One region of the Massilia sp. H6 genome, then DNA from elsewhere that is predicted to be linked to it. Evidence: riboswitches for the same ligand, from Rfam matches in the RefSeq annotation. Region 1 holds a riboswitch; the other holds the start of a gene.
The links. Region 1 has a riboswitch for cobalamin ahead of NRS07_RS07165 (TonB-dependent receptor). Riboswitches for the same ligand answer to the same signal wherever they lie in the genome.

Region 1 (16,158 bases):
GGATCGATTTCCCTGCGCCGAAGGAAAAGTCTGCCTACCAGCAACAATCCGATGACAAGTGCTAACAAGGCAATCAAGCGCCAGCCGCCCAGCGTCGATTGCATGCTGCGCAGCACGCCACGCTGGCGTTCCGGCGTGTAGTTCAGTACCCACTGGTTCCAGCCATTGCTGACCGCGCCGATCGCATCGCGCATGCTGCGCAACAGCGAGTCCTGCCCGGCATCGAACATCGCCAGGCCGCGCAGCGCGTCGATGCCGAACGGAGACGGCGCATCTATCGCCGAGGCCAGGTTGCGGCGCACCCGTTCCGGCGCCACCGCGGCGGTCGGGTCCACCCGCACCCAGCCGCGCCCCTGCAACCAGACTTCGGCCCAGGCGTGGGCGTCGGACTGGCGCACCGTCATGTAGCCGTCGAGCGCATTGAACTCGCCGCCCTGGTAGCCGGTGACGACGCGCGCAGGAATGCCGGCCGCGCGCATCAGGAACACAAAAGCGCCGGAGTAATGCTCGCAAAAGCCGCTGCGGGTCCCGTACAGGAATTCGTCGACCGAATGGCGGCCCAGCAGTGGCGGCTCGAGCGTATAGCTAAAGGGCTGTTCGCGGAACTGGCGCAGCACCGCATTGACGCGGCGCGCCGGCATCGGCTCCCGGCGCAATGCCAGGCCGGCGGCGAGGGCGCGCGGGTTGTACCCATACGGCAGCAGCAGCCACTGGCCCTGATCCTCGAGCGCATCGCGACGCTCGAGCGCGTAATCGGGATACGACACCACCCCGTAGCGCACCCGCCGTGTCAGCGGGCCGCTGCTGGTCATTTCGAGCTGGTGCGACACCTTGACTGTTTGTCCGGCGATGGCCGGCGGGCGACGCGGCATCTCGAGGGCAAACAGCCAGCGCGCGTCGGAGGGCTCGAGCGTGATCTCATACGACAATGGCGCGCCGCGCACGCTTAGCAGCACGTTGGGGCTGCTGGCAACCGAGCCGCCGCGGGTCCAGGCCACCCCGTCGAAGGCGTCCAGCACGGGGCCGCGCCAGTAGAGCTGGTCCTTGTCCGGCACGCGACCCTGGAAACGCACCCGGAAAGCCGGTTCGTCCGACATCGCCAGGTTCGACATCTGCCCCGGTGCCATGCGCTCGGACAGCCCGGTACGTCCGCTGCTGCCAGCGCCGCCGGCGCCCGGCATGCTCCACAGCGGCCCGCCCAGGCGCGGAAACACCACGAACAGCACGATGGCAATCGGCGTGGCAAACAGCAGCATCTTCAGCCCCAGGCCCAGGCGCGCGCGCAGCGGCGGCACCTTGCCGGTGAACTGGAACGACAGCTGGGTGGTGAGCAGGGCCAGCACCGCCGCCAGCATCAGGAGCGCGCTGCCGATGCCCTGCGCGTAGAAGAAGTTGGTCAGCAGCAGAAAGAAGCACAGGAAGATCACCACGTACAAATCGCGTCGCGCATGCATCTCCAGCATCTTGAACGCCACCAGCAGCACCAGCATGGCGACGCCGGCGTCGCGTCCGAGCAGGGTTCCGAAGCTGAGCTGCACGCCGGCCATCGCCGCCGCCGCCACCGGCAACAGCACCAGCGTGGACGGCATGCGCTTGCCGCGCAGCGTGACGGCCGCGCGCCAGGCCAGCGTGGCGCCGCACAGCAGCGATACCCACAGCGGCAGGTGCGCCGTGTGCGGGGCCAGCACCAGCACCACGCTGGCCAGCAGCAGCAAGGTGTCGGCCTTGTCGCGCGGGAGGGTGCCGAGCGCTCCGAACCAGGCGGCCTTCATGCGGGGTCCTTCGAGCCCGGCGCTTCATGCCCGAACAGCGCCAGCGCGCGCAGGCAGGCCGCCTGGTGGGCCGCGCCGACGGCGGCCGCATAGTGCGTGGCGCCCAGCCTGAAGGCGTAGGGCAGGGCGCGCTGCTCGGCATCGAGCACCCAGCGCGTCATGCGCGAGAGCCGCAGCTCCAGGTCGAGATGGGGCGGCAGGGCGGCGAAATCGAGCAGCAGCTCGTCGCTGACGCCGCTCTCGAAATGCTTGGTCACCAGCTGGCCCCCCAGTGCCGGGTCGAGCCGGGCGATCTGGCGCCATGCCAGCTGGCGCGGCGAGTCGCCCGGCTGGTAGTTGCGCACGCCCGAAAAGTCGTCGCTGCCCCCCGCAGTGCCGCCGCCGGCGCCGTCGCCGCCTGAAGGCAGGGGCGGCGCGCCTTCTTCGGGATGCGGATAGACCAGGGCGCGTGCGGCCGGGCGCCAGGTGCTCCAGGCGCGAAACAGACCGAGCGGGAAGCGGGTGGACAGCACCACGCGCGCCGGCTGCAGCCAGCCGCGCGCCGTGGTCGGCACGCCCAGCAGCACTGCCGCGCTGCCGTGGGCGCCGATATCGGTCACGTGGCGCGCTCCGGCCGCGTCGAGGTCGGCGAAATCGATCCAGACGCCGTAGCGTGCCAGCGCCGTGCGGTTGGACAGATGCAGTTCGAACTGGGCTTCCTGGCCGGCGAAGACCGCGGGCACGCGGCCCTGCTGCAGCGACAGGTGCGCCAGGTTACGGTAGGTGAAGACCATATCCACCAGCGCGCAGGACAGCGCCAGGAAGGTCAGGGCAAAACCCAGGCCGAGCGTGTAATTGATCGAGCCGATCAGCAGCACCAGCAGCAGCACCGCGAAGCCGATCCCGGCGCGCGATGGCAAGATGAAGATGCGGTGCTGGCGCAGCACCACTTCGGCGCTGTCGAGGGCACCTTCACGCGGCAGCCATTTGCCGGTATTGCGGCGCAGCCAGGCGCGCACGCCTGCGGACGATCGTCGCGGCCGTGCTGCCATCTACAGCGCGACCGATTTCTGCAGCTGCAGCACCAAATCGCGGCTGGCCAGCGCCATGCCGTGCGCCGCCTTCAGCGGGCGCAGGCGGTGCGCGCAGACCGGCACCAGCACGGCCTGGATGTCTTCGGGGATCACATGGTCGCGTCCCTCCAGCGCGGCCCAGGCGCGGCCGGCCTGCAGCAGGGCGATGGCGGCGCGCGGCGACAGGCCTTCGGCGAACAGGCCATTCTGGCGCGAGGCCTGGGCCAGCGCCTGTACATAGGCGATCAAAGAGGGCGAAGCATGGATATTTTTCAGTGCGCGTTGGGCCTGGGCCAGTTCATGCGGCTGCATCGCCGGCTGCAAGGTGCGCAGCATGGCGCGCCGGTCTTCGCCGTTCAGGAGCGCGCGTTCGGCCTCGGCGTCCGGGTAGCCAAGCGTGAGGCACATCAGGAAACGGTCCAGCTGCGATTCGGGCAGCGGGAAAGTGCCGACCTGGCTGGCCGGGTTCTGGGTCGCGATCACGAAGAACGGTTCGGGCAGCGCGCGGGTGACGCCATCGGCGCTCACCTGGCGTTCTTCCATCGCCTCGAGCAGTCCCGACTGGGTCTTGGGCGTGGCGCGGTTGATTTCGTCGGCCAGCAGCACCTGGGTAAAGATCGGGCCGGGGTGGAATACGAACTCGTTCTTCTCGCGCTCGTAGATCGAGATGCCGGCCACGTCGGCCGGCAGCAGGTCGCTGGTGAACTGGACGCGGTTGAACTTCAGGCCCAGCGAAATCGCCAGTGCATGCGCCAGCGTGGTCTTGCCGACGCCGGGCAGGTCTTCGAGCAGCAGATGGCCACCAGCGAGCAGGCAGGTGATGGCCAGCCTGACCTGCTGGTCTTTGCCGACCACGACCTGGCTGACCTGGCGCGCGCTGGCATGCAGTTGATTGAACATGATTGGGTTCCGGTGATCCATTCGGTACGGGCTGCTACGTTCGCCCGTGCGGACGCAGGCGCCGGCATGGTAGATTAGCGCCATTGGCAACTTTTTTACTGCGTCGGCAACAAGCCTTCGCCCTGATTCTATGCGAGAACGGCCGCGCGGGTGAACATCCGCGCTCGTGCATGAAGAGCGGCCACGCATCGGCAAGCCCACCAGACCAGACCATGAGCACAGCAATCTACAGCCACCCCGACTGCCTGCGGCACGAGATGGGCGACTGGCACCCCGAATCGCCAGCACGCCTGCAGGCCATCGACGACCAGCTGATCCTGGCGCGCCTGGACGGCCTGCTCGAGCAGCGCAGCGCGCCGCTGGCCGCCATCGCGGACATCTTGCGCAACCATACCCCGTCCGCGGTGGCGCTGGTGCGCGACCACGTACCGCCCGAAGGCGATTACTACCCGCTCGACGGCGACACCATCTTGTGTCACCACAGCTACCAGGCGGCGCTGCGCGCGGCCGGCGCGGCGGTGGCTGCGACCGATGCCGTGATCGCCGGCGACATCGATAACGCCTTCTGCTCGGTGCGCCCGCCAGGTCATCATGCCACCCCCTCCACGCCGATGGGCTTTTGCCTGTTCAATAACGTCGCCATCGCGGCGCGCCATGCGATGGATGTGCATGGCCTGGCGCGCGTTGCCATCGTCGATTTCGACGTCCATCACGGCAATGGCACCGCGGAGGCCTTCCGCAACGATCCGCGGGTGCTGATGGCAAGCCTGTTCCAGCATCCGTTCTATCCATACTGTGATCCCGAGCCGATCACGGCCACCAGCGTCAACGTGCCGGTGCCGGCACTGTGCGATGGCGACGCCGTGCGCACGCTGGTGCAGGATCACTGGCTGCCGGCGCTGCACGCGCACCGGCCGCAGATGATCTTCGTGTCGGCCGGCTTCGACGGCCACCGCGAGGACGACATGGGCGGGATCGGGCTGGTCGAAGCCGATTATGCGTGGATCACGCGCCAGATCATGGACGTGGCAAGGCAGCACGCGCAGGGCCGCATTGTCAGCTGCCTCGAAGGCGGCTACGCGCTGTCGGCGCTGGGGCGCAGCGTGGTGGCGCATGTCAAGGCGCTGGCCGAGCTGGAATAGCCCGCCGCGCACGGCACGGGTGGCCGGCATGCCTGCGCGGTGCGCACCGCGATTGCACATTTTCGCCACACTCACACTTTTTTCCAATTGTGCAAATTGACACGGGTAAATGTCAGGCATAGAGTCGATCTCAGCCGTAAATACGGCCGACAACGACGACAAAAGGAGAAAGACAGTGAGACAAAACCGCATCATCTGCGCGCTGTGCCTGTTACTCGCGTCAAGCCTGGCATCCGCCGCCAACTACACCCTGTGGATCAATGGCCGCACTGGCGGCGGGGCCATCGGCAACTACAACGATTTCGCCTATTGGGGTCCGTCCTCGACCGCGGCGGGCGTCAACAAGAAGGCCGTCAACTGGGATGGCCGCAGCAGCATCGCCTCGCAAAGCGGCAAGGTACGCGACGCGCTCGACTGTTTCTGCACCGGCACCAACTGGTGCTATGTCGTCACCCACAGCGCCGGCGACCTGATGATGGGCTATACGCTGGCCAACTACGGCGGCTCGTCGCGCCTGAAGAAAAATGCCAGCGCCAATTCGGCCGGGGTGTGCGGCAACAGCGACGGCAGTTCGCAGACCGGCTGGAACATCAAGTGGGTGCGCGCGGCCTCGGGCGCTGCCGGCGGCTCCGAGCTGTCCGACGCCGGCTCCTGGACCACCTCCGAACCGCTGGTGCAAGACCTGAAGACGACCACCGCGCGCGCCATGTACAACCACAACACCACGCGCAATGTCTGGTTCTACATGTATGCCGCCGCCAAGGGCACCGTGTACTCGGGCATCCTGCCGGGCCAGGACGACGAAGCCGTGGCCTACCACAGCACCGGCGGCGTAGCCGGCAGCGCGGGCGCTTCCTACTGCAATCCGCGCGACTGGTTCTGCAACGATCTGGCGCTCGGCACCGCGGCCAACGAGGGCGGCAGCGCCAAATGGAGTTATCACTCGGTGAGCTTCCGCGACGACAGCGAAGCCTATAACCATTACGCCAACGGCAACTGGGGCGGCATCGTGGGAGTCGTGCGTAGCGCCGTGGTCAACAGTGCCTACTAGGCACACGCCAGCCAGGTCGCGCGGCTGGCGGCGCCGCATCTTGCCCGTCGGGCTAGGTGCTGCGGCGCTGGCCGCGCTGGGCTTCTGGCTCGCGGCCGGCGCGCAGACGAGCGTGCCGGCCGCGGCGTCGGCGCCCCCGCCAAGCGGCCCCGGGTTCTTCGGCCAGGTGGGCGGCGCCGACGGCCTGCCGGTGCCGGACGAGCGTGCCGAGCGCCGCCGCCAGCTGGTCGAGCATGTCCAGCTCACCGACCATACCTATTGCAGCTACCGCGAAGGCAGCAAGTACCCGATGGAGTCGCGTCCGGTCGCGCATCACCCCGACCAGGTGTATCCGAACCAGCCGATCACCGAGATCAATCCGATGCGCGTGGAGGGCGGCGGCAGTGCCGGTGCGGTGCTGCTGCAGACCTCGCAGTCGCAGGTCTACCTGGCTGCCGGCGAAGCCGTCGCGTTCTCGCTGCGCGCGGTCAATGCGCAGGGCGAGACCGTGCCGCTGGTGGTCACGCGTGCGGTGGCCCAGGGCATGACCTACGGCGCCAGCCGTCCGACCTCGCGGGTGGCGCTGGCCGTTGCCGACGACGGCGCCGGCGCCGATCCGGTCGCCGGCGATGGCGCATTTGGCGCCGTGCTGGCGCCCGCGCAGACCGCCCTGGCGGGCTTTCACGGCACCATTCGCACCGAGGTAGGCTATACGGCGGCAGGCCGCAAGGGCTTCGTGCTGTTCGATGTCGTCTACACGCCGATCCTGCCGGCCAGCTGGAGCGGACAGGTACGCGAGGCGGTCGAGAACGGATCGCTGCATTTCTACCTGCGCGCCGAGGTGCGCCAGCCGGGACGCTATGTTGTCAGCGGGCGGGTGGACGATGCGCGCGGCCGGCCGTTTGCCGTGGCGAGCTTCAACGACGTGCTCGAAACCGGGTCGCGCGAGATCAAGCTGAGCGTGTTCGGCAAGCTCATGACCGACGAAGCGCCGGCGCTGCCGCTGGTGCTGCGCGATGTCGACGGCTACCTGCTGCGCGAGAACGTCGATCCCGACCGCCTGTTGATGCCGCGCCTGGAAGGCCGGGTCCATGCCAGCCGCACCAGGACCATGAACGGGATCTCGGACGCCCAATGGCAAAGCGAGGAAAGGACCCGCTACCTGACCGAGTATGCCCGGGACCGCCATGCCGCGCGTGAACGCCTGGCGGCCTTCGAGCCGGGCCGGCCGCTGCCGCCGAGCGCCTGCGGCCCGGCGCCCGAACTGGGGCGGCCTTGACGGCGCCTAGCCCGGCAGCAGCGGGAGACGCTCGGCCAGGCAGGCGGCGCCGATGACGGCGCACAGCATGCCGAATGCGCACCAGCGCGCCAGGGTGCGCCGTGGCGCAAGGCCGGCGATGCGGGCTAGGGGGACGAAGCGGACGAAGCGGACGTTCCGAACGATGTGGCCGGGCTTGGCGAACTTGTTATCAACATGCATGGGCTTCTCCGGATGGCAGGCAACAGCAGGACCACGAGTGTGGCCCGTGCAAGGTCAAATGCGTTGCTATGCATCAACAGACCAGCTGGAACCGCTGGTCTGTTGCTTCGCTGCCGCGGCAGCAGCGTAAAATAGCGCCCTGATTGAAGATTGAGAGAGCACAGCATGTCGATACAATGGTTCCCGGGGCATATGAATGCGGCCAAGAAAGAAGCCGCCGAGCAGATGGAGAACATCGATCTGGTGATCGAAGTACTCGACGCCCGCCTGCCGGAGGCGAGCTGCAACCCGCTGGTGGACCAGCTGCGCAATTTCCGCCAGCGTCCCTGCCTGAAAATCCTGAACAAGACCGACCTGGCCGACCCGGTCGCCACTGCCGCCTGGAAGGCCTTCTACGAGGCGCGCAAGGGGGTCACGGCTTACCCGATGACGACCAAGAAGCCACTTGACGTGGCGCGCATTCCCGACCTGGCCCTGTCGCTGGCGCCGCACCGCGGCGTGCCGACCAAGCCGCTGCGCATCATGATCATGGGGATCCCGAACGTGGGCAAGTCCACCCTGATGAACGCGCTGCTCAAGAAGCGCGTAGCGAAGGTGGGCGACGAGCCGGCCGTGACCAAGGTGCAGCAGAAGCTCTACCTTGGCAAGCACACCGTGCTGGTCGACACCCCCGGCATGCTGTGGCCGAAGATCGCCATGGCCAGCGACGGCCTGATGCTGGCCGCCAGCCATGCGATCGGCACCAACGCGCTGATCGAAGAAGAAGTGGCAGAATTCCTGGGCAATCTGCTGCTGGAGCGCTATCCGCAACTGCTGACGGCGCGCTACGGCATGAAGACCGATGGCCTGGACGGCATCTCGCTGATCGAGCACGTGGCCGCGCGCCGGGGCTTCCGGGTGCGCGGCGGCGAATTCGATTACGAAAAAGGCGCGCACACGCTGCTGCAGGACTACCGCACCGGCGCGCTGGGCCGCATCAGCCTCGAGACCCCGGCAAGCCGCGCCGCCGCGCTGGCGCAGCATGCCGCCGAAGTCGCGGAAAAAACCCGCCTCGCCGAAGAGAAGGCGGCCGCCAAGGCCGAAGAGGCAGCGCGCGGCAAGCGCGGTTCGTAATTTGCGCGTAGGGCGCCAGCCAGCCCGCAAGCGCTGGGCATTGTCAGGTTATAATCACGGCGTTTTGGTGCCCGCGCCCGCGATCAGCGAGCGCAGTTAAACGGGAAACACGAGGCGACAGCGCTGCGCGCTGCCGCCAGGATGTGCTGCCCCCGCAACGGTCAACAAGCGTCGTCCTGCAGCGTCATGCCCAGGACGACAGGCCGCCTCGAATACCACTGTGCAGCAACGCATAGGAAGGTGAGGCGGTCGGACTTGCAAGCCCGGATACCGGCCAGGACAGGTGGAAGCGCCATGGGCTCGCATGCCCGTTGCGTCTTCCGTTGACTCTGGTGTGCGGGGACGCAGGCCAGTGCTTTTACCGAGAACCATCACATGAAATCTGCTGCCGTACCACGCAGCGCACCGGCCTTTACGCCGCGCGCGCTGGCTTGCGCCTTGTCGTATTGCTTTATCGTTGCCCCAGCTGCATCCCAAAACCAGCCGCACCAGGGCGCTGAACTGCCGGCGGTCGTCATCACCGGCGCGCGTTTCCCGGCGCCAGCGGCCGAGTCGCCGATCGGCGCCACCGTCATCAGCGCCGAGCAGATCCGCCGCGCCGGCGTGCTCGACGTCAACAGCGCGATCCGCAAGATCGGCGGCGTCTACGGCCGCCAGAGCCTGGACGGCTCGCCCGACTTCGGCCTGGACTTGCGCGGCTTCGGCGCCAACAGCGGCCAGAACCTGGTGATCCTGGTCGACGGCGTGCGCATGAACGAAAACGAGCTCTCCGGCGCTATCCTGGCCTCGATTCCGGTCGATACCGTCGAGCGCATCGAGATCACGCGCGGCGGCAGCAGCGTGCTCTATGGCGAAGGCGCCACCGGCGGCGTCATCAACGTGATCACCAAACGCGGCGCAGGCGCAGGTGCAGGTGCAGGCCAGGCCAGCGGCTACCACGGCTCGCTGAGCCTGGAAAGAGGCCGTTTCGACCAGCACGACGCGCGCGCCAGGGTGGCCTACGGCCAGGGGCCGCTCTCGTTTGACCTGGCCGCGGCCCACCAGGGCACCGACAACTACCGCGCCAATAATGCGTTTCGCCAGAAGAGCATCAGTGGCGGCTTCCAGTGGGCGGCCGAAGGCACCCGGCTCGGCATGCGGCTCGACAGCGCGCGTCAGGACATGCGACTGCCCGGTTCGCTCACCGAGCAGCAGTTCATCGACAACCCGCGCCAGAGCCTGACCCCGAACGATCATGGTTCTACCGACATCGATCGCGTCACGGCGTTTGCCGAGCATCGGATCGGCAGCCTGGAGCTGGCCGCCGAGCTGGCTCATCGCGAGCGCGAGGTGCGCGCGGCGTATGGCTTGCTGTTCGAATCGGCTTACCGCTCGCGCCAGACCCAGTTCTCGCCGCGCCTGCGCCATAGCGCGCGCGTAGATGGCCTGCACAACGAATTCGTCGCCGGCGTCGACCTGGTGCGCTGGCAACGCGATACCAGCTTCGGCTCGAGCGCGAGCCAGGACTCGAAAGCGCTCTACCTGCGCGACGAGCTGCGCTTTGCGCAGCTGAGCAATGCGCGCCTGGCAGTGGGCGCGCGCCACGAGCGCTTCGAGAAAGACGAAGCCAACGCCATGCTCGGCGTACCCGCCGGCGCGCAGTCGCAGAACGGCTGGAGCCTGGAAGGCAGCATCGATGTCGCGCCCAGCCTGACCCTGCACGCCAAGGCCGGCCGCAGCTACCGCATTCCCAACGCCGACGAAAACGGCTATCGCTCGAGTGGCGCGCTGCTCGATGTGCAGACGTCGCGCGACCTCGAGCTGGGCGTGCGCGCCGGCAGCGACGCGCGCAGCGTCACGGCGCGAGTATTTCGCCACCGCCTGCACAACGAGATCTTCTTCGACCCGACCCTGTCCGGCGGCTGGGGCGCCAACACCAACCTCGACCCGACCCGCCGCCAGGGCGTCGAGCTCGAAGGCCAGCTGAGCCTGGGCCAGGCCTGGCGCTTGAGCGGGCAGTGGCAGCACGTCGAGGCGCAATTTACCGCTGGCCCGAATGCCGGGCGCGAGATGGTGCTGGTGCCGAAGAACGTGGTGAGCACCCGGCTGGCATGGACGCCGGCTGCCCCCCATAGTGCCGAGCTCGGCGCGCAGTGGGTCGGCAGCCAGCGCTATGGCAACGACTTCACCAACACCTGCGGCGCCCGCATCCCGTCCTATGCCACCGTGGACGCGCGCTACGCCTACCGCGTGGGTGCCTGGGAAGCGGCCGTCAGCGGCCTGAACCTGGGTGACCGCCAGTACTACAGCAATGCTTTCGGCTGCCGCTCGGGCATCTACCCGAGCGATGGCCGCCAGCTCAAGCTGTCGCTGCGCTACCAGTTCTGATGGGCACGCCGACACGCTGGCTGCGGGCCTGCCTGGTGGCGCTGCTGGCAGCCGGTGCGCCGGCCGGCGCCATGGCGGCGCTCAGCGTGGTGGACGACGCCGGCCGCCGCGTCACGCTGCCGGCACCGGCGCGGCGCATCATTTCGATGGCGCCGCACGCCACCGAACTGCTGTTCGCGGCCGGCGGCGGCGCGCGCGTGGTCGGCGCCATGAACTACAGCGACTACCCGGAAGCGGCCAGGGCGATCCCGCTGGTGGGCAGCAACAGCCAGATCGACATGGAGCGCGTGCTCAGCCTCAAGCCCGATCTGATCGTGGTCTGGCATACCGGAAACACGGCGCGCCAGATCGCCCAGCTCGAAACGCTAGGGGTGCCGATCTTTCATAGCGAGCCGCGCAAGCTGGCGCAGGTAGCCAGCAATATCGAACGGCTCGGGCAGTTACTTGGCACCACTGCGAGCGCGCAGGCCGCTGCTGGCGCCCTGCGCAAGAAGCTGGCCGGACTCGAGGCGCACTACGGCCAGCGTTCGCCCGTGACGGTGTTCTACCAGATCTGGGACCAGCCGCTGTTTACCCTCAACGACGCCCAGATCGCCAGCGACGCGATCCGCATTTGCGGGGGGCGCAACGTGTTCGGGGCGCTTGCCACCGTGGCGCCGCAAGTCGGCATCGAGGCGGTATTGGCAGCCGACCCGGAAGCGATCCTGGCCGGCCAGCGCCACGACCCGGCCAATCCCGGGCTCAAGGTGTGGGCGCCGTACCCGGGCATGACGGCGCGCAAGCGCGGCAACCTGCTCACCGTCGATAGCGAACTGCTGACGCGGCCCGGGCCCAGGACGGTGGAGGGGGCCGCGGCCTTGTGCGAGTTGCTCGAAGGGGTCAGGCAGCGCAGGCCATAGTAAGGCCAACAACCGGGGCGCGCCTGTGCGCGAACCCGGTTTTGCTCGCCCGCGGCCAATGCAACACAAGACGTTACAACGGTAAGCAAATGCAAAAATGCCCCTCCCGCTGCAGGGAAAACGCAAAAAGATGGTAATCTCGCGGCGTTTGCTCAATCACTTGTGGAAGGAAATCTATGCGTTCCCTGCGTTTTGCCCTCATCGCCGCCACCATGGTCGCCAGCACTGCCTTTGCCTCGCCGGCAGATCCGAAAAACGGCGTGGACTACCAGACCCTGAGCGCGCCACAGCCGGTCCAGGCCAAGGGCAAGAAGGTCGAAGTCATCGAGTTCTTCGCTTACCACTGCCCGGCTTGCAACATGGTCGAGCCCATGCTCAACGGCTGGGTCAAGAAGCAGGGCGATAACATCGTCTTGCGCCGTATCCACTTGCCATTCCAGGGCCCCAACGATCCGGAAGCGCACCTGTTCCTGACGCTCGAAGCGATGGGCAAGCTCGAAGAGTTCCACCCGAAGGTGTTCCGTGCGATTCACATCGAGCGCAAGCGCCTGATGACCGATGACGCGATCATCGACTGGGCCGTTAAGAGTGGTCTGGACAAAGCCAAGTTCATGGAAGCCTGGAATTCGTTTGGCGTGACCACCAAGCTGCGCCGTCTGGGCCAGCAGCAGGCCGCCTACAAGGTCAGCGGTACCCCGACCATCGTCATCGACGGCAAGTACGTGGTGTCGCCGGGCCAGGTTGCCGAAGCCAACAAGATCCAGGGCGTGGAAGCGACGATGCAGGCGACCGCCCAGGTGATGGACGCACTCGTGGCCAGGGCAGCCAAGACCAAATGAGCAACGACGTCGAACGCGAAGTCCTCAGGATGTACCATGGGTCCCGGCCCAACGAGGACGACCTGTTTGAGACCAGCCAGGTGAACCACCTGGCGTGGTCGCTGGCCGCTTTCTTTGCGGGACTGGCGATCTGGCTCGCCATCGCCCTGGTGAACGCCGAGAACCAGCGCTACGCCCTGATGACCAACAAATGCCCCGATCCGCTGTTCAAGGGCGGCATCGACAAGGCCTGCCTGGTGACCGTGCGCGCGCGCGACCACTGGTGGGAACACCTGTGGTACGGCATCACCCACGTGCGCACCGTCCCCGAGACCAGCCAGCGCTAGCGCTAGGGCTGGCACGATTCTGTCGCTCAGCGTTTCAGGGGAAGGGTAATGACCATGCGCGCGCCGCCCAGTGGCGACGCGTGCGCGCTGACAGTGCCGCCGTGCAGCGCGATCGCCTTGCGCGCGATCGACAGGCCAAGACCGAAGCCGCCAGTGCTGCGGTCGCGGCTGCGGTCGAGCCGGTAGAACGGTTCGAACACCCGCTCTCGCTCGTCGGCGGGTATGCCCGGACCATCGTCGTCCACCATGATCTCGAGCGCCGTCGCGCTGCGCCTGGCCCTGAGCTCGACGCAGCTGGCGGCATACTTCTGCGCGTTGCGCAGCAGGTTGCAGACCGCACGCGAGAGCAGGCGGCGGTCCATCTCGAGCTGGCCCAGGTCTTCGGCCAGTAGGCAGTGCAGCCGATGGGACGCAGGCGGCAGCATGCCGGTGCAGTCGTGCAGCATCTGCGCCACTGGGGCCGGCGCGGCCTGCAGGGTGCGCGCGCTGTCGAGTTTGCTCATGTCGAGCAGTTCGTTGACCAGGGAATCGAGCTCGCGCAGGTCGCCTTCCATGGCGCCGATACGCCGGCTCAGCTCCGGATCGCGCGTGCGCGCATCGAGCAGTTCCAGCGCAAATTCGAGCCGTGCGATCGGGGTGCGCAGCTCGTGCGAGACCGAATGCAACAGACTTTTCTGCGCTTCGAGCAAAACTTCGATGCGGTCGGCCATGTGGTCGATGCGCTCGGCCAGCGGATAGACGGCTGCGGACGGTTTCATGCGCGCCCGTGCGCCGAGCTTGCCGCTGCCGAATTCGTCGGCCACGCGCGACAGCGCCTGCAGCCCCTGCCAATGCGAGCGCGACCATAGTGCGATCGGAACCAGCAGCGCGATCGCGACGATGATGTAACGTAGCGCCTCACGCTTGAGCGCCTGCCCGATGTCCACTGGCAGGTTACGCGCGCGCAGCACTTCTTCCTGGCTGCCGATATAGCGCTCGCCCAGCAGGTCCACCCGGCGAAACAGCGTGCGGCCGGCCGGATCGAGCACGATCTCGCCGCGTTCGAGCGCGCTGCGGCGGCTGCCGCCCATGCTAGAGCTCGCCTCGGCCAGGCTGACCAGGTCGTAGCGCACGTCGGACACCACCCGCACATTGTTCAGGCGCGTGAGCCATTGGTCGGCCGGCGCCTTGTCGATGTATTGTTCGAGCAAGAAGATCTGCGCCGCGGCCTGGCGCCGTGCGATGTCTTCGAGCGGGTCGCCGAACAGGCGGCTGAATGCGAAATAGATCACGAAGGTGGCCGCCGTGATCGACAGCATCACCAGTACGAAGAAGCGAAAGAAAATCCGGTTCACCTACCCACCCTGCACCACTTGCGGTTACCAGATACTGCGTAATACATAGTTTCTCCTTCCGCGCATTGTATAGCAGCAAGCTACCTGGCGATACTTACAAATTGATGACAATTGGCCGACAGTCGGAGGGAGAATCGGCGGCGCCCGGTCTTTATGATAGGCAGCATCAGGTATCAGGATGTATCTGGTTTTCCGTTTGCCCGCCTGATATGCAAGTGTCGGCGGGTTTTTTTCATTTCCAGGCAATGAAGCGCGACAAGAATTGGCTCGACGCATTTAGCATCGTGCGCTCGATTGCGGCACCATCGCGCCGGCGCCAGCGCCAGGCGCTGGCCTTTCCAAGGGGATTGGACGTCTGATGCAACAATTCGTGAGAATTTGTCTTGCTCGACGTAAAATATGAGCACGCGAACTCCCGGTTGTCACGACATGAACAAGCTATGCGCCCTGGCCCTGGCCCTGGCCGTCTCGAGCAGCGCTGCCTGCGCGCAGACGCCGGCCACCAACCCGATGCCTGACGGCAGCCGCGACATGTACGCGGGGCTGGGCCTGGCGTCGGCGCCCCGCTACGATGGGGCGGCCAGCAACAAGACGGGCGCGCTGCCGGTGCTGCAGGTCCAGTGGAGCAATGGCGCCTTTATTTCCGGCATGGGGGCCGGCATCCATTGGTCGGACAACCCGGCCATCGAATACGGCCCGCTGGCCGCGCTCCATCCAGGCCGTTCGCCGTCCGGCACGGGCGCGAGCATTGGCGGGGCGCAGGACAGCCTGGCAAGCCAGGTGAGCGCCCGGGCCAGCCTGGCCAATCCCAACCGCCTGCACGGCATGGACGAGATCAAGCCGCGTCTCGAGGCGGGGGGCTTTCTCAACTATTATCTGGCGCCGGCCTGGCGCCTGACCGGCAGCATCCTGGCCGGGGCCGGCAACGACAGCGACGGTATGCGTGCCCAGTTGGGCATCCAGCGCCTGGCGCTGCAGGTCGCGCCGCATCATACGGTCGCGTTGTCGGCCGGCGCCAGCTTGGTCAATAGCGCCTACAACCGGGCCTATTTCGGCGTTGGCGCGCAAGAGTCTTTCGCCAGCGGCCACCCCGACTACCGTCCCCGCGGCGGCCTGAAAGACGTCTACCTGGGCGCGCGCTGGAACTGGGCACTGTCGCCCGCCTGGATCGTGACTTCTACCGTGCAGGCGACCCAGCTGCTGGGCGACGCACGCCGCAGCCCGCTCGTCGGGCAGCCTGTTGGCGCGACGCTAACGGCCGCGCTGGCTTACCGGTTCTGAGCATGCGCCTGACCCACGCCACCGCCTGCGTTTGTCTGCTGTCCACGGCCGGCCTGGCCGCGGCGCAGGTGCAACCGTACGCGCCGGAGTGGGCCAGCTACCGCGATGCCTACCGCGCCATGGTGGTGTTCGAAAAATACGGCGGCGCCAAGAATCTGCTGCAGAACCACCTGCAGCTGGTGCCGCGCGCCAAGGGCGTGCTGGCCGATGGCATCCAGCTGGCGCTAACCGGCAAGACCGTGCGTACCAGCCTGACGCTCGATGCGCTGGGGCGCACCGTGCTGCCGCTGGTGAAGGCGGCCTATGACGAGAACGCCGTGCTGGCGCCGAACCGCAGGCTGGGCGGCTTTACCCTACGCGCGCGGGTATCGATCGCTACGCAGCCGGACAATACCTATGAAACGGCAGACCTGCGCAGCGCCTGCGAGCAGGCGCTGGCCTATGCGCGCCATGTCGATGCGAGCGCGCGTTCGCAGCGTTGCGAGGGGGTGCGCATGGTGTTCGCCAAGCACAGTGGCGACATTTCGGTCAGGCTGCGCGGCGCAGACGGCGAACAGCCCTTGCAACTGGTGGCCGGCCCGGCTTTTGCGGGCGACGCCGTTGCCGATCTGCCGGGCGCCACC
Region 2 (16,158 bases), 1.6 Mb from region 1:
TAAGTTCGGAAGAGATAACCGCTGAAAGCATCTAAGCGGGAAACTTGCCTTGAGATGAGATTTCCCGGAGCCTTGAGCTCCTTGAAGGGTCGTTCGAGACCAGGACGTTGATAGGCTGGGTGTGGAAGTGCAGTAATGCATTAAGCTAACCAGTACTAATTGCCCGTACGGCTTGTCCCTATAACCTTGGTAGGTATATAGATAAGTCGAGAATACAGCGCACGTTTGTTGATACTCGCTACCCAATACAACAATTACTTCTTCCAGATTCAGAGATTTTTGCCACTTGGCAAAAACCTCGTACAAGTCAAAGCCTGATGACCATAGCAAGTCGGTCCCACCCCTTCCCATCCCGAACAGGACCGTGAAACGACTTTGCGCCGATGATAGTGCTGCAACCAGTGTGAAAGTAGGTTATCGTCAGGCTAGTTATAAGCAAAACCCCACAGAGTGATCTCTGTGGGGTTTTTTGCGTTTGGGCGCCGGTCCGTACTAGGGCGCTGACAGCTTGCTGCACGTTCGATTCGTGGCCGGCGGCTGGACGATGATACGGTTGTACTAGTCCTGGCCCGAAAGTTCGACGAGGTAGGCGGCGGCCAGGCGCGCGAACTTAAGCGCGTGCGCCGTCTGGCCGCCGGAATTAGCGAGCGTGTCCTTGGCTGTGTGGATATACGGATTGTCGCGTGCAGACGATGATTCGAACGGCATGGACACCGTGTAGCCCAGCGCGTGCCAGCTGGCGTGGTCCGAGCAAGCATAGCCGCACTTGTCGTAGCCGACCGTGAGTCCGGGAAGATACACGCGTACCAGCTGGGCGATAAAGGCATTCTGTGCGCTATTCGTATAGTCGGTGAGCAGGTAGATGTCGTTTTCGGCGCCCTTAAAATTGGTCATATCGAGCTGCAGGACGCCTGCAAGTGACCGATTTTCCGCCTTGAAACGGAGCGCGATGTCTTGTGATCCGCGTAGCCCCACTTCTTCTGCGGCATAGGCGATGACATGAATTGTCCGGCGTGGCCGGTAGCCGCTGGTAATGATCGCGCGCACCGCTTCGGTCATGCTGGCAACGCCTGACGCATCGTCATCGGCGCCGGGCGCGCGCGCGTTTTCGCCCATGCCAAAGCTCAGAATCGAATCGAGATGCGCGCCGACGACGACGGCTTCCTCTGCCAGGTCTGTGCCGGCGATAGTCAAGCTGACAGACGCTTGCGGAAAATCTGGGTGTATGACCTGGGTCACCGAGATGTCCGGGCGGCCGGCGCCAAGCCCGCGCCATGTCGAGAAGAGCCAGTTCGCCGCGTCCACGCCAGAACGGCTCCTGTAATAACGATTGGGGAAGGCGCTGAGCGAGATGATCGTGGACTCGATATTTTTCTCTGTCATGTTCGCAAGTATTGGTTCAACAGTATCGCGATGAGAGATGGCGTACGTCCTTGTAGGCGGTATCAGATCGCCGCGAGATAAAGCGGCACGCGCCTCCGCTTCACTGGCGTGGACCATGAAACCGCCGCACTGTCCCATGCGTTGATGGATTGCGCCGGCTAGTGCAACAAGCCGATTCTCATCGATCGTCACCGCATGCACCTTGTCCGCCCCCGCAGCTGCACTCAACTGCCGGCTGTCGATTGACACCAGGTCGGGAGCGGAGGATTTAATTTTCTGGAAGGCGGCGTCGCCGATAGTAATCCAGACCTTCTTATTCGCAGATGGCGTAACAGCCGCCCCCATGCTCAGCCAGAGGGTGAACAAGAGGCAGATGTTGAGAAGAACTGACTTCATCGTTTTCTCCTGCTGGGCTGAAATAAAAATGCTAGCAGTACTGACAGCGTTGCTAATTGCAAGATCTCAGGCCCGCGCTAAGAAAAATGCGGCAGGCTCTTGCAGATGGCCGCCGGGTTTGTTATAGTTCGCCTCCGCTTCGGGACACTCGGCAGTAGATGCTGATGTGGGGACTGAAAAACGTTAACGTAATCAACTAGTTACGATAACAAAGTCCGCAGGGAAATCTGCAACGAAGCGAACGAAGGGGTTGACGAGAAACGCGAAACACTGCATACTCTCTCTTCTCTGCTGCTGACGAACACAACGCTTCGTCAAGTGCAGCAAGGTAGTGCCGAATACAGTTCTTTAAAAATTTACAGTCGATAAGTGTGGGCGTTTGATGAAGGTGCCAAGAACTTCGGTTCTTGATTACTTAAATTATCAAATGTTCACAAAAAAGAAATAGCGTTGTCTCAGCAATGAGATGACGGTCAGTATTTTGAGTGAGCGACCCGTCTGCAAGGACGGAGGCAGAAATGTCTATTAAACAGAGATTAAACTGAAGAGTTTGATCCTGGCTCAGATTGAACGCTGGCGGCATGCTTTACACATGCAAGTCGAACGGCAGCGCGGGGCAACCTGGCGGCGAGTGGCGAACGGGTGAGTAATATATCGGAACGTACCCAAGAGTGGGGGATAACGTAGCGAAAGTTACGCTAATACCGCATACGATCTAAGGATGAAAGCAGGGGACCTTCGGGCCTTGTGCTCCTGGAGCGGCCGATATCTGATTAGCTAGTTGGTAGGGTAAAGGCCTACCAAGGCTACGATCAGTAGCTGGTCTGAGAGGACGACCAGCCACACTGGAACTGAGACACGGTCCAGACTCCTACGGGAGGCAGCAGTGGGGAATTTTGGACAATGGGCGCAAGCCTGATCCAGCAATGCCGCGTGAGTGAAGAAGGCCTTCGGGTTGTAAAGCTCTTTTGTCAGGGAAGAAACGGCTGAGGATAATACCCTTGGCTAATGACGGTACCTGAAGAATAAGCACCGGCTAACTACGTGCCAGCAGCCGCGGTAATACGTAGGGTGCAAGCGTTAATCGGAATTACTGGGCGTAAAGCGTGCGCAGGCGGTTTTGTAAGTCTGTCGTGAAAGCCCCGGGCTCAACCTGGGAATTGCGATGGAGACTGCAAGGCTTGAATCTGGCAGAGGGGGGTAGAATTCCACGTGTAGCAGTGAAATGCGTAGAGATGTGGAGGAACACCGATGGCGAAGGCAGCCCCCTGGGTCAAGATTGACGCTCATGCACGAAAGCGTGGGGAGCAAACAGGATTAGATACCCTGGTAGTCCACGCCCTAAACGATGTCTACTAGTTGTCGGGTTTTAATTAACTTGGTAACGCAGCTAACGCGTGAAGTAGACCGCCTGGGGAGTACGGTCGCAAGATTAAAACTCAAAGGAATTGACGGGGACCCGCACAAGCGGTGGATGATGTGGATTAATTCGATGCAACGCGAAAAACCTTACCTACCCTTGACATGGTCGGAAGCCCGAAGAGATTTGGGTGTGCTCGAAAGAGAGCCGATACACAGGTGCTGCATGGCTGTCGTCAGCTCGTGTCGTGAGATGTTGGGTTAAGTCCCGCAACGAGCGCAACCCTTGTCATTAGTTGCTACATTTAGTTGAGCACTCTAATGAGACTGCCGGTGACAAACCGGAGGAAGGTGGGGATGACGTCAAGTCCTCATGGCCCTTATGGGTAGGGCTTCACACGTCATACAATGGTACATACAGAGGGCCGCCAACCCGCGAGGGGGAGCTAATCCCAGAAAGTGTATCGTAGTCCGGATTGTAGTCTGCAACTCGACTACATGAAGTTGGAATCGCTAGTAATCGCGGATCAGCATGTCGCGGTGAATACGTTCCCGGGTCTTGTACACACCGCCCGTCACACCATGGGAGCGGGTTTTACCAGAAGTAGGTAGCTTAACCGCAAGGAGGGCGCTTACCACGGTAGGATTCGTGACTGGGGTGAAGTCGTAACAAGGTAGCCGTATCGGAAGGTGCGGCTGGATCACCTCCTTTCTAGAGTAGCACCGGGTTAGAACCCATTCATTGAGCGTCCACTCTTATCGACTGTAGAACAAGAACAACAGTGTCGGGGCTGTAGCTCAGCTGGTTAGAGCACCGTGTTGATAACGCGGGGGTCGTTGGTTCGAGTCCAACCAGCCCTACCAAGTTATTGGCATACCCAATAAGGGGGATTAGCTCAGCTGGGAGAGCACCTGCTTTGCAAGCAGGGGGTCGTCGGTTCGATCCCGTCATCCTCCACCAAGAGCTCAAACGTAAGCACAGCTGCTTAGGTTTGGTCTTTTCGAGATCACTGTTTTTTCGTTCTTTAACAATCTGGAAGAAGTAAAAGTTTTTTAAGCGTGTGCGACAGCACATGCTTAGGGTAGCAATACAGTATCAACAAACATGCAACAAGCTGTACTCTTGATTTTCTATAACGATCCCTGTGTCAGCAGGGGCCAACGTTATAGGGACAAGCGAATAAGTGCACATGGTGGATGCCTTGGCGATTACAGGCGATGAAGGACGTAGTAGCTTGCGATAAGCTGCGGGGAGCGAGCAAACACGCATTGATCCGCAGATTTCCGAATGGGGAAACCCGGCCTTTATGGTCATTGCATACTGAATACATAGGTATGCAAAGCGAACGCGGCGAACTGAAACATCTAAGTAGCTGCAGGAAAAGAAATCAACCGAGATTCCCAAAGTAGTGGCGAGCGAAATGGGATGAGCCTGTACGTGATAGTCGATTGGATAGTGGAACAACCTGGAAATGTTGGCCATAGAGGGTGATAGCCCCTTACACGAAATTCAAACGGTGATACTAAGCGTACGACAAGTAGGGCGGGACACGAGAAATCCTGTCTGAACATGGGGGGACCATCCTCCAAGGCTAAATACTCGTAATCGACCGATAGTGAACCAGTACCGTGAGGGAAAGGCGAAAAGAACCCCGGGAGGGGAGTGAAATAGATCCTGAAACCGTGTGCATACAAACAGTAGGAGCGGACTTGTTCCGTGACTGCGTACCTTTTGTATAATGGGTCAGCGACTTACATTCAGTGGCGAGGTTAACCGAATAGGGGAGCCGTAGAGAAATCGAGTCCGAACAGGGCGACAGTCGCTGGGTGTAGACCCGAAACCAAGTGATCTACCCATGGCCAGGATGAAGGTGCGGTAACACGCCCTGGAGGTCCGAACCCACTAATGTTGAAAAATTAGGGGATGAGCTGTGGGTAGGGGTGAAAGGCTAAACAAACTTGGAAATAGCTGGTTCTCTCCGAAAACTATTTAGGTAGTGCCTCAAGTATCACCATCGGGGGTAGAGCACTGTTATGGCTAGGGGCTCATTGCGAGTTACCAAACCATTGCAAACTCCGAATACCGATGAGTGCGAGCTTGGGAGACAGACGTCGGGTGCTAACGTCCGGCGTCAAGAGGGAAACAACCCAGACCGCCAGCTAAGGTCCCAAAGATTGGCTAAGTGGAAAACGAAGTGGGAAGGCTAAAACAGTCAGGATGTTGGCTTAGAAGCAGCCATCATTTAAAGAAAGCGTAATAGCTCACTGATCGAGTCGTCCTGCGCGGAAGATGTAACGGGGCTAAGCCAGTCACCGAAGCTGCGGATATCCTTTATTGGATATGGTAGGAGAGCGTTCTGTAAGCCTGCGAAGGTGAGGTGTGAACCTTGCTGGAGGTATCAGAAGTGCGAATGCTGACATGAGTAGCGATAATGGGGGTGAAAAGCCTCCACGCCGTAAGCCCAAGGTTTCCTGTTCAACGTTCATCGGAGCAGGGTGAGTCGGCCCCTAAGGCGAGGCAGAGATGCGTAGCTGATGGGAAGCAGGTTAATATTCCTGCACCGTCGTATGATGCGATGGGGGGACGGATCGCGGAAGGTTGTCTAGCTGTTGGAATAGCTAGTTTTTGACTCATAGAAGGCGCTTAGGCAAATCCGGGCGCGGAATTCAAGGGGTCGAGACGAGGAACTTAGGTTCTGAAGCAATCGGAAGTGGTTCCAAGAAAAGCCTCTAAGCTTCAGTCATACGAGACCGTACCGCAAACCGACACAGGTGGGCGAGATGAGTATTCTAAGGCGCTTGAGAGAACTCGGGAGAAGGAACTCGGCAAATTGGTACCGTAACTTCGGGAAAAGGTACGCCCTTGTAGTTTGACCACTTTACTGTGGAAGGATGAACGGGTTGCAATAAACTGGTGGCTGCGACTGTTTAATAAAAACACAGCACTCTGCAAACACGAAAGTGGACGTATAGGGTGTGACGCCTGCCCGGTGCTGGAAGATTAAATGATGGGGTGCAAGCTCTTGATTGAAGTCCCAGTAAACGGCGGCCGTAACTATAACGGTCCTAAGGTAGCGAAATTCCTTGTCGGGTAAGTTCCGACCTGCACGAATGGCGTAACGATGGCCACACTGTCTCCTCCCGAGACTCAGCGAAGTTGAAATGTTTGTGATGATGCAATCTACCCGCGGCTAGACGGAAAGACCCCATGAACCTTTACTGTAGCTTTGCATTGGACTTTGAACCAATCTGTGTAGGATAGGTGGGAGGCTTTGAAGCGGACACGCCAGTGTTCGTGGAGCCATCCTTGAAATACCACCCTGGTTTGTTTGAGGTTCTAACCTTGGTCCGTTATCCGGATCGGGGACAGTGCATGGTAGGCAGTTTGACTGGGGCGGTCTCCTCCTAAAGCGTAACGGAGGAGTTCGAAGGTACGCTAATTACGGTCGGACATCGTGATGATAGTGCAATGGCATAAGCGTGCTTAACTGCGAGACCGACAAGTCGAGCAGGTACGAAAGTAGGACATAGTGATCCGGTGGTTCTGTATGGAAGGGCCATCGCTCAACGGATAAAAGGTACTCTGGGGATAACAGGCTGATTCCTCCCAAGAGTTCATATCGACGGGGGAGTTTGGCACCTCGATGTCGGCTCATCACATCCTGGGGCTGTAGCCGGTCCCAAGGGTATGGCTGTTCGCCATTTAAAGTGGTACGTGAGCTGGGTTTAAAACGTCGTGAGACAGTTTGGTCCCTATCTGCCGTGGGCGTTGGAAATTTGAAGGGGGCTGCTCCTAGTACGAGAGGACCGGAGTGGACGAACCTCTGGTGTACCGGTTGTCACGCCAGTGGCATTGCCGGGTAGCTAAGTTCGGAAGAGATAACCGCTGAAAGCATCTAAGCGGGAAACTTGCCTTGAGATGAGATTTCCCGGAGCCTTGAGCTCCTTGAAGGGTCGTTCGAGACCAGGACGTTGATAGGCTGGGTGTGGAAGTGCAGTAATGCATTAAGCTAACCAGTACTAATTGCCCGTACGGCTTGTCCCTATAACCTTGGTAGGTATATAGATAAGTCGAGAATACAGCGCACGTTTGTTGATACTCGCTACCCAATACAACAATTACTTCTTCCAGATTCAGAGATTTTTGCCACTTGGCAAAAACCTCGTACAAGTCAAAGCCTGATGACCATAGCAAGTCGGTCCCACCCCTTCCCATCCCGAACAGGACCGTGAAACGACTTTGCGCCGATGATAGTGCTGCAACCAGTGTGAAAGTAGGTTATCGTCAGGCTAGTTATAAGCAAAACCCCACAGAGTGATCTCTGTGGGGTTTTTTGCGTTTGGGCGCGCCGGCCCCATCGGCGGCTCGCCCTGCACACCCCTTACCGTGCCTTACTGCCCTTGAGTGCGGCGCTTGTTGCGTCTTCGGCGAGGGTTTTTGCAAGCCAAGTTCGGGCATTCACCGCGTAGTTGCGGCATGCCTCCGGATCGATGAAGGCCGCATTGCCGAGTTCCGGTTGCCGGGCCTTTCTTTTCCACAAACCGCTCAGCTCCGGGTGCGCGGCCACCAGTACATCGCATTGCAGCGACGCGATTCTGGCGATGGATGTCTCGACGGCGGCTTGCGCATCGGGGTAACCTGGGTTGTCGCTAAAGCGCACGTCATCGCCGGACAAGGCATACAAGCTGTCTGCATACACCATATTGACCACCCTTCCGTTTTCCATTGATTGCCAGGTCCAGCTGGTTCCTCCTTTGGTATGTCCGGGCGTGAAGTGCGCGGTGAGCGCGATCGGCCCGAGCCTGACCACCTCGCCGTCATGAACAACACCAACCTTCTTCACCGGCGTCATCGGCAGCAGATGGCGCAATTGCGGGTCGGTGTGGTCCGGCTGACCGCTCGAGATCAGGGCCAGCGAAGCGGGACTGGCCAATACCGTGGCACCGCTCAGCTTCTGCAGTTCGCCAATGCCGCCCGCGTGATCGTGGTGGGCATGCGAATTGAGGATGTAGCGGATGTCTTCGACCTTGAATCCCAATTTGCGGATATGTTGCGCGATCCGCGCTGGCGACTTCGGCGCGCCGACATCGATCAGCACATGGCCGGCCTCTGAAGTGACCAGCAACGCACTGATGCCGCCGGTGCCGACATAATAGGTATTGCCGTAAACGGCAAATGGCTCTTGTGGGGCGTACCAGTCCGCTGCCTGAGCGCTCGCCAGGCAGGCAGCCAAGGCGATCGCGGACAAGCTCGCATACTTCTTTTTCATTTCAAGACCCTCATAACGTTGCGAAAATCGTTGGCAGCGCGCTCCGCACCCGGGTCGGCACGCCGCGCCGGGTGCTCGTCCATGTCGATCACGGGCACTACCCGCAGGCGCTCGGCCGGCGGCAACAGCATCGCGGCAAACACCGCCGTCACCGCCAGCTGCGCCACTAGCCAGAACGAGCGCTGTAGCGAGAGCCCCGGCAGGCATCGGCGGCAGAGCGTGGCAATGCCCCAGACCGCGCATCCGGCCAGCAACGATCCCGCCGCCGCCAACAGTAGCCGCGCGAGTAGAAGGTCAAGCACGCTCACTGCGACTGGTCCGCGTCGTCCGGCCAGTACTGCAGCAACTGTTCGAGCTGGGCGAGCTTCTGCGCGTCAACCAGCTTGCTGCCGCTGAACATCATGACCGGAAGCGGCGCATCCATCTCTATCACGCGCCTCCCGAAATCGTGGGCAAAGGCAGCCAGGGTATCGACCTTTTCCAATACCGCGTCATAGACCTGCACGCCGTGGTGCACCTGTTGGCTGACCATGCCTTTCTCCAGCATGCGTTCGAGCGTTTACGGGTCGACGAATACGACCAGCCAAGTTTGCCTTCGATGCGCCGTTTGTCGCTCCTGTCCCTGCAACGCGCTCATTCCCGCGTCTCGAGCGGAATGAAAATGCGGCGCCCGCCGTGTTCAAGCATGTCGATCGGGTGGCCCAGGTAGTCGCCCAGCACCGCCGCCTGCATTGTCTGCGCTACCGGGCCCGCCTGCCATCCCCCATCACCCTTCAGGAGCAGCGCATGGGTTGAAATGCGGTAGGCCAGGTTTAGGTCGTGGCCGACCATGACCACGGTTTTGCCGTGGTCGCGGCAAAGGCGGCCCAGCAGCCCCATGACGCTCACCTGATGCGCCAGGTCGAGCGCGTTGGCCGGTTCGTCGAGCAGCAGCAAGGGCGTTTCCTGGGCCAGCAGCGCGGCGATGGCGACCCGCTGCCGCTCGCCGCCAGACAGGGTGCGCACGTCGCGACCGGCAAGGTCATCGACTTCCATCGATGCCAGCGCGCGCATGGCCGCATGGTGGTCGTCGCTGCCTTCCCAATAGCGGTTGCCATGATAGGGATGACGCGCCGATAGTACGGTTTCGATCACGCTGTAGGCAAAGGCATCATGACGCGATTGCGCGAGGAAGGCGCGCTCACGCGCCAGTGCTTCCGGCTTCCACAAGTCGAGCGGACGTCCGTGCACCAGCACCGCGCCGGCCCCTGGCGGGTGCAGACCGGCGAGGGTACGTAACAGTGTGCTCTTGCCGGCCCCATTGCGGCCGATGATGCTCCAGCATTCGCCGGGGCGGGCAGCCCAGTCGAGCCGGTGCACGAGGGTGCGGCCGCCGATGTGCAGGTCGAGGTGCTCGGTCTGGATCATCTTATCTCCGCAGGCGGTGCAGCTGATAAAGGAACACCGGTGCACCGATGATTGCCGTGATCGCGCCCACCGGCAGCTGCTGCGGCGCGATGACGGTGCGCGCGAGCGTATCGCACAGCACCAGGAAACTACCGCCCGCCAGTACCGCAGCGGGAACCAGCACGCGGTGATCGGGGCCGAAGGCGAAGCGGCAGGCATGTGGCACGATCAGCCCGACAAAGCCGATCGAGCCGGCACTGGTCACCGCGCTGGCGGTGAGCACACCCGATACCAGAAACAAACCCTTGCGCAGCCTGCCGACCCGGATGCCGAGGGTCGCGGCGCTTTCCGCATGCAGTGCGACGATGTTCATGGCGCGCGCGCAGCGCAGGGCATACAGCAGTGCCGCGCCGAGCACCAGCCACGACGCCAGCCGCACCGGCGCGCCAGACAGGTCACCGATCATCCAGAAGACCATGCCGCGCAAGCGGCCCTCCGGTGCGATTGACAGCATCAGCGTCACCAGGGCCATGCAGGCGGAGGACAGGATCACCCCAGTGAGCAGCAGCATCGAGCTGCCGCCTTCGGCTGCCAGGCCGCTGCGCAGGTCGCGCCGAGCCAGCAGGTAGAGCAGCATCGACACCGCTACTGCGCCGCCGAGCGCGGATAAATCGACCACGACCGCCGCTGCCATGAGCAGTAGTGCGAGCAGGGCGCCGACTGAAGCGCCAGCCGAGACGCCGAGTACGTAAGGATCGGCCAGCGGATTGCGCAGCAACGCCTGCATCATCACGCCGGCCAGCGCGAGCGCACCTCCGGTGACGAACGCCGTCAGGGCACGCCCGACGCGCAGTTCGAGCAGCGAGGCGGCGAGCGTGCCGGCTTCCCCGCGCATCATCAGGCGCAATGCATCAAGCAGCTCGGCGGGGGGAATCGCGACGGAGCCCGTCATGCCGGAGACTACCAGGCTCGCAAGCGCGCACAGCATCAGTGCGCCGATGACCAGCGTGGCCTGTTGGCTAAGCGAACGGACGGGGTGACGCATGCATTTCCTTGTCGGGGTACGCGCAAAGCAGCATCCACGCGCAATGACAACCGGCCGACGTCCCCGTAGGCCAGATTGAACCGAAGTGCATTGGGGATGCACTCCTACCTTTTGGCCGGTATCCGGGCTGGCAAGTCTGGCCATCGAACCTTCCCATGCTGAAGCACAGTGGTGTTGAAGAATGGCTTGCCGCATGCATAGTAAAACTGCGTGTGGCACTTGCTTACCGTTGCGGGGGCAGCACACCTTGGCCTACTACTGGCTTTGTGTTTCCCGTTTAACTGCGCCCGTGAATACGGACGCGTGCACCAAAACGCCGCCATTATAAGGCTTTGCCGCCGCTAGCCGATCGCAAGAGAGACGGACGGGATAAATCCAGGAAGCGAAGCCTGATGTTGTCGGCTCTGTGTACGGTACGACATTTTCCTTCTAGGGCAGGATAAAAAATATGACAAACGTTCGCACACAGGCATTGTCAGTAGCTCAAACCTTTGCTATAGTTCTGCTCCTCCGACGCACACGCAGCTTCACGGCAGCGATAGCGAAGGAAACGAAGGGGTTGACGAGAAACGCGAAACACTGCATACTCTCTCTTCTCTGCTGCTGACGAACACAACGCTTCGTCAAGTGCAGCAAGGCAGTACCGAATACAGCTCTTTAAAAATTTACAGTCGATAAGTGTGGGCGTTTGATGAAGGTGCCAGGAACTTCGGTTCTTGATTACTTAAATTATCAAATGTTCACAAAAAAGAAATAGCGTTGTCTCAGCAATGAGATGACGGTCAGTATTTTGAGTGAGCGACCCGTCTGCAAGGACGGAGACAGAAATGTCTATTAAACAGAGATTAAACTGAAGAGTTTGATCCTGGCTCAGATTGAACGCTGGCGGCATGCTTTACACATGCAAGTCGAACGGCAGCGCGGGGCAACCTGGCGGCGAGTGGCGAACGGGTGAGTAATATATCGGAACGTACCCAAGAGTGGGGGATAACGTAGCGAAAGTTACGCTAATACCGCATACGATCTAAGGATGAAAGCAGGGGACCTTCGGGCCTTGTGCTCCTGGAGCGGCCGATATCTGATTAGCTAGTTGGTAGGGTAAAGGCCTACCAAGGCTACGATCAGTAGCTGGTCTGAGAGGACGACCAGCCACACTGGAACTGAGACACGGTCCAGACTCCTACGGGAGGCAGCAGTGGGGAATTTTGGACAATGGGCGCAAGCCTGATCCAGCAATGCCGCGTGAGTGAAGAAGGCCTTCGGGTTGTAAAGCTCTTTTGTCAGGGAAGAAACGGCTGAGGATAATACCCTTGGCTAATGACGGTACCTGAAGAATAAGCACCGGCTAACTACGTGCCAGCAGCCGCGGTAATACGTAGGGTGCAAGCGTTAATCGGAATTACTGGGCGTAAAGCGTGCGCAGGCGGTTTTGTAAGTCTGTCGTGAAAGCCCCGGGCTCAACCTGGGAATTGCGATGGAGACTGCAAGGCTTGAATCTGGCAGAGGGGGGTAGAATTCCACGTGTAGCAGTGAAATGCGTAGAGATGTGGAGGAACACCGATGGCGAAGGCAGCCCCCTGGGTCAAGATTGACGCTCATGCACGAAAGCGTGGGGAGCAAACAGGATTAGATACCCTGGTAGTCCACGCCCTAAACGATGTCTACTAGTTGTCGGGTTTTAATTAACTTGGTAACGCAGCTAACGCGTGAAGTAGACCGCCTGGGGAGTACGGTCGCAAGATTAAAACTCAAAGGAATTGACGGGGACCCGCACAAGCGGTGGATGATGTGGATTAATTCGATGCAACGCGAAAAACCTTACCTACCCTTGACATGGTCGGAAGCCCGAAGAGATTTGGGTGTGCTCGAAAGAGAGCCGATACACAGGTGCTGCATGGCTGTCGTCAGCTCGTGTCGTGAGATGTTGGGTTAAGTCCCGCAACGAGCGCAACCCTTGTCATTAGTTGCTACATTTAGTTGAGCACTCTAATGAGACTGCCGGTGACAAACCGGAGGAAGGTGGGGATGACGTCAAGTCCTCATGGCCCTTATGGGTAGGGCTTCACACGTCATACAATGGTACATACAGAGGGCCGCCAACCCGCGAGGGGGAGCTAATCCCAGAAAGTGTATCGTAGTCCGGATTGTAGTCTGCAACTCGACTACATGAAGTTGGAATCGCTAGTAATCGCGGATCAGCATGTCGCGGTGAATACGTTCCCGGGTCTTGTACACACCGCCCGTCACACCATGGGAGCGGGTTTTACCAGAAGTAGGTAGCTTAACCGCAAGGAGGGCGCTTACCACGGTAGGATTCGTGACTGGGGTGAAGTCGTAACAAGGTAGCCGTATCGGAAGGTGCGGCTGGATCACCTCCTTTCTAGAGTAGCACCGGGTTAGAGCCCATTCATTGAGCGTCCACTCTTATCGACTGTAATAATTAGAAGAAACAGTAGCAGTGTTCCAAGTCGGGGCTGTAGCTCAGCTGGTTAGAGCACCGTGTTGATAACGCGGGGGTCGTTGGTTCGAGTCCAACCAGCCCTACCATCGCGGTTCAGAAGAATCCTGGGGGATTAGCTCAGCTGGGAGAGCACCTGCTTTGCAAGCAGGGGGTCGTCGGTTCGATCCCGTCATCCTCCACCAATCACTGCCTACATGATTCGAAAGTACAAACGTAAGTCGACCAGTTCCTGGTTGAGACTTAGGTTTGATCTTTTAGCGATCAAAGCTGTTTCGTTCTTTAACAATCTGGAAGAAGTAAAAGTTTTTTAAGCGTGTGCGACAGCACACGCTTAGGGTAGCAATACAGTATCAACAAACATGCAACAAGCTGTACTCTTGATTTTCTATAACGATCCCTGTGTCAGCAGGGGCCAACGTTATAGGGACAAGCGAATAAGTGCACATGGTGGATGCCTTGGCGATTACAGGCGATGAAGGACGTAGTAGCTTGCGATAAGCTGCGGGGAGCGAGCAAACACGCATTGATCCGCAGATTTCCGAATGGGGAAACCCGGCCTTTATGGTCATTGCATACTGAATACATAGGTATGCAAAGCGAACGCGGCGAACTGAAACATCTAAGTAGCTGCAGGAAAAGAAATCAACCGAGATTCCCAAAGTAGTGGCGAGCGAAATGGGATGAGCCTGTACGTGATAGTCGATTGGATAGTGGAACAACCTGGAAATGTTGGCCATAGAGGGTGATAGCCCCTTACACGAAATTCAAACGGTGATACTAAGCGTACGACAAGTAGGGCGGGACACGAGAAATCCTGTCTGAACATGGGGGGACCATCCTCCAAGGCTAAATACTCGTAATCGACCGATAGTGAACCAGTACCGTGAGGGAAAGGCGAAAAGAACCCCGGGAGGGGAGTGAAATAGATCCTGAAACCGTGTGCATACAAACAGTAGGAGCGGACTTGTTCCGTGACTGCGTACCTTTTGTATAATGGGTCAGCGACTTACATTCAGTGGCGAGGTTAACCGAATAGGGGAGCCGTAGAGAAATCGAGTCCGAACAGGGCGACAGTCGCTGGGTGTAGACCCGAAACCAAGTGATCTACCCATGGCCAGGATGAAGGTGCGGTAACACGCCCTGGAGGTCCGAACCCACTAATGTTGAAAAATTAGGGGATGAGCTGTGGGTAGGGGTGAAAGGCTAAACAAACTTGGAAATAGCTGGTTCTCTCCGAAAACTATTTAGGTAGTGCCTCAAGTATCACCATCGGGGGTAGAGCACTGTTATGGCTAGGGGCTCATTGCGAGTTACCAAACCATTGCAAACTCCGAATACCGATGAGTGCGAGCTTGGGAGACAGACGTCGGGTGCTAACGTCCGGCGTCAAGAGGGAAACAACCCAGACCGCCAGCTAAGGTCCCAAAGATTGGCTAAGTGGAAAACGAAGTGGGAAGGCTAAAACAGTCAGGATGTTGGCTTAGAAGCAGCCATCATTTAAAGAAAGCGTAATAGCTCACTGATCGAGTCGTCCTGCGCGGAAGATGTAACGGGGCTAAGCCAGTCACCGAAGCTGCGGATATCCTTTATTGGATATGGTAGGAGAGCGTTCTGTAAGCCTGCGAAGGTGAGGTGTGAACCTTGCTGGAGGTATCAGAAGTGCGAATGCTGACATGAGTAGCGATAATGGGGGTGAAAAGCCTCCACGCCGTAAGCCCAAGGTTTCCTGTTCAACGTTCATCGGAGCAGGGTGAGTCGGCCCCTAAGGCGAGGCAGAGATGCGTAGCTGATGGGAAGCAGGTTAATATTCCTGCACCGTCGTATGATGCGATGGGGGGACGGATCGCGGAAGGTTGTCTAGCTGTTGGAATAGCTAGTTTTTGACTCATAGAAGGCGCTTAGGCAAATCCGGGCGCGGAATTCAAGGGGTCGAGACGAGGAACTTAGGTTCTGAAGCAATCGGAAGTGGTTCCAAGAAAAGCCTCTAAGCTTCAGTCATACGAGACCGTACCGCAAACCGACACAGGTGGGCGAGATGAGTATTCTAAGGCGCTTGAGAGAACTCGGGAGAAGGAACTCGGCAAATTGGTACCGTAACTTCGGGAAAAGGTACGCCCTTGTAGTTTGACCACTTTACTGTGGAAGGATGAACGGGTTGCAATAAACTGGTGGCTGCGACTGTTTAATAAAAACACAGCACTCTGCAAACACGAAAGTGGACGTATAGGGTGTGACGCCTGCCCGGTGCTGGAAGATTAAATGATGGGGTGCAAGCTCTTGATTGAAGTCCCAGTAAACGGCGGCCGTAACTATAACGGTCCTAAGGTAGCGAAATTCCTTGTCGGGTAAGTTCCGACCTGCACGAATGGCGTAACGATGGCCACACTGTCTCCTCCCGAGACTCAGCGAAGTTGAAATGTTTGTGATGATGCAATCTACCCGCGGCTAGACGGAAAGACCCCATGAACCTTTACTGTAGCTTTGCATTGGACTTTGAACCAATCTGTGTAGGATAGGTGGGAGGCTTTGAAGCGGACACGCCAGTGTTCGTGGAGCCATCCTTGAAATACCACCCTGGTTTGTTTGAGGTTCTAACCTTGGTCCGTTATCCGGATCGGGGACAGTGCATGGTAGGCAGTTTGACTGGGGCGGTCTCCTCCTAAAGCGTAACGGAGGAGTTCGAAGGTACGCTAATTACGGTCGGACATCGTGATGATAGTGCAATGGCATAAGCGTGCTTAACTGCGAGACCGACAAGTCGAGCAGGTACGAAAGTAGGACATAGTGATCCGGTGGTTCTGTATGGAAGGGCCATCGCTCAACGGATAAAAGGTACTCTGGGGATAACAGGCTGATTC

Region 2: it holds a riboswitch for cobalamin, as region 1 does, so the genes downstream of both, NRS07_RS18865 (iron ABC transporter permease) here and NRS07_RS07165 (TonB-dependent receptor) in region 1, are expected to answer to the same signal.

Annotation. Positions count from the first base shown of each region.
Region 1 covers NZ_CP103371.1:1,594,575-1,610,732, forward strand. Annotated here, with positions in the region: gene NRS07_RS07125 (DUF3488 and transglutaminase-like domain-containing protein) at 1-1,772, opposite strand, end outside; gene NRS07_RS07130 (DUF58 domain-containing protein) at 1,769-2,803, opposite strand; gene NRS07_RS07135 (MoxR family ATPase) at 2,804-3,724, opposite strand; gene NRS07_RS07140 (histone deacetylase family protein) at 3,937-4,866, shown strand; gene NRS07_RS07145 (hypothetical protein) at 5,042-5,917, shown strand; gene NRS07_RS07150 (hypothetical protein) at 5,907-7,175, shown strand; gene NRS07_RS07155 (hypothetical protein) at 7,182-7,376, opposite strand; gene ylqF (ribosome biogenesis GTPase YlqF) at 7,569-8,489, shown strand; cobalamin riboswitch at 8,538-8,783, shown strand; gene NRS07_RS07165 (TonB-dependent receptor) at 8,865-10,856, shown strand; gene NRS07_RS07170 (cobalamin-binding protein) at 10,856-11,755, shown strand; gene NRS07_RS07175 (thiol:disulfide interchange protein DsbA/DsbL) at 11,932-12,594, shown strand; gene NRS07_RS07180 (hypothetical protein) at 12,591-12,920, shown strand; gene NRS07_RS07185 (ATP-binding protein) at 12,947-14,254, opposite strand; gene NRS07_RS07190 (MipA/OmpV family protein) at 14,684-15,535, shown strand; gene NRS07_RS07195 (hypothetical protein) at 15,538-16,158, shown strand, end outside.
Region 2 covers NZ_CP103371.1:4,201,357-4,217,514, reverse strand. Annotated here, with positions in the region: rRNA gene NRS07_RS18925 (23S ribosomal RNA) at 1-180, shown strand, start outside; rRNA gene rrf (5S ribosomal RNA) at 314-426, shown strand; gene NRS07_RS18915 (M20/M25/M40 family metallo-hydrolase) at 559-1,779, opposite strand; rRNA gene NRS07_RS18910 (16S ribosomal RNA) at 2,318-3,850, shown strand; tRNA gene NRS07_RS18905 (tRNA-Ile) at 3,926-4,002, shown strand; tRNA gene NRS07_RS18900 (tRNA-Ala) at 4,024-4,099, shown strand; rRNA gene NRS07_RS18895 (23S ribosomal RNA) at 4,309-7,183, shown strand; rRNA gene rrf (5S ribosomal RNA) at 7,317-7,429, shown strand; gene bla (subclass B3 metallo-beta-lactamase) at 7,521-8,408, opposite strand; gene NRS07_RS18880 (hypothetical protein) at 8,405-8,710, opposite strand; gene NRS07_RS18875 (hypothetical protein) at 8,713-8,940, opposite strand; gene NRS07_RS18870 (ABC transporter ATP-binding protein) at 9,042-9,815, opposite strand; gene NRS07_RS18865 (iron ABC transporter permease) at 9,817-10,839, opposite strand; cobalamin riboswitch at 10,935-11,167, opposite strand; rRNA gene NRS07_RS18860 (16S ribosomal RNA) at 11,687-13,219, shown strand; tRNA gene NRS07_RS18855 (tRNA-Ile) at 13,310-13,386, shown strand; tRNA gene NRS07_RS18850 (tRNA-Ala) at 13,407-13,482, shown strand; rRNA gene NRS07_RS18845 (23S ribosomal RNA) at 13,725-16,158, shown strand, end outside.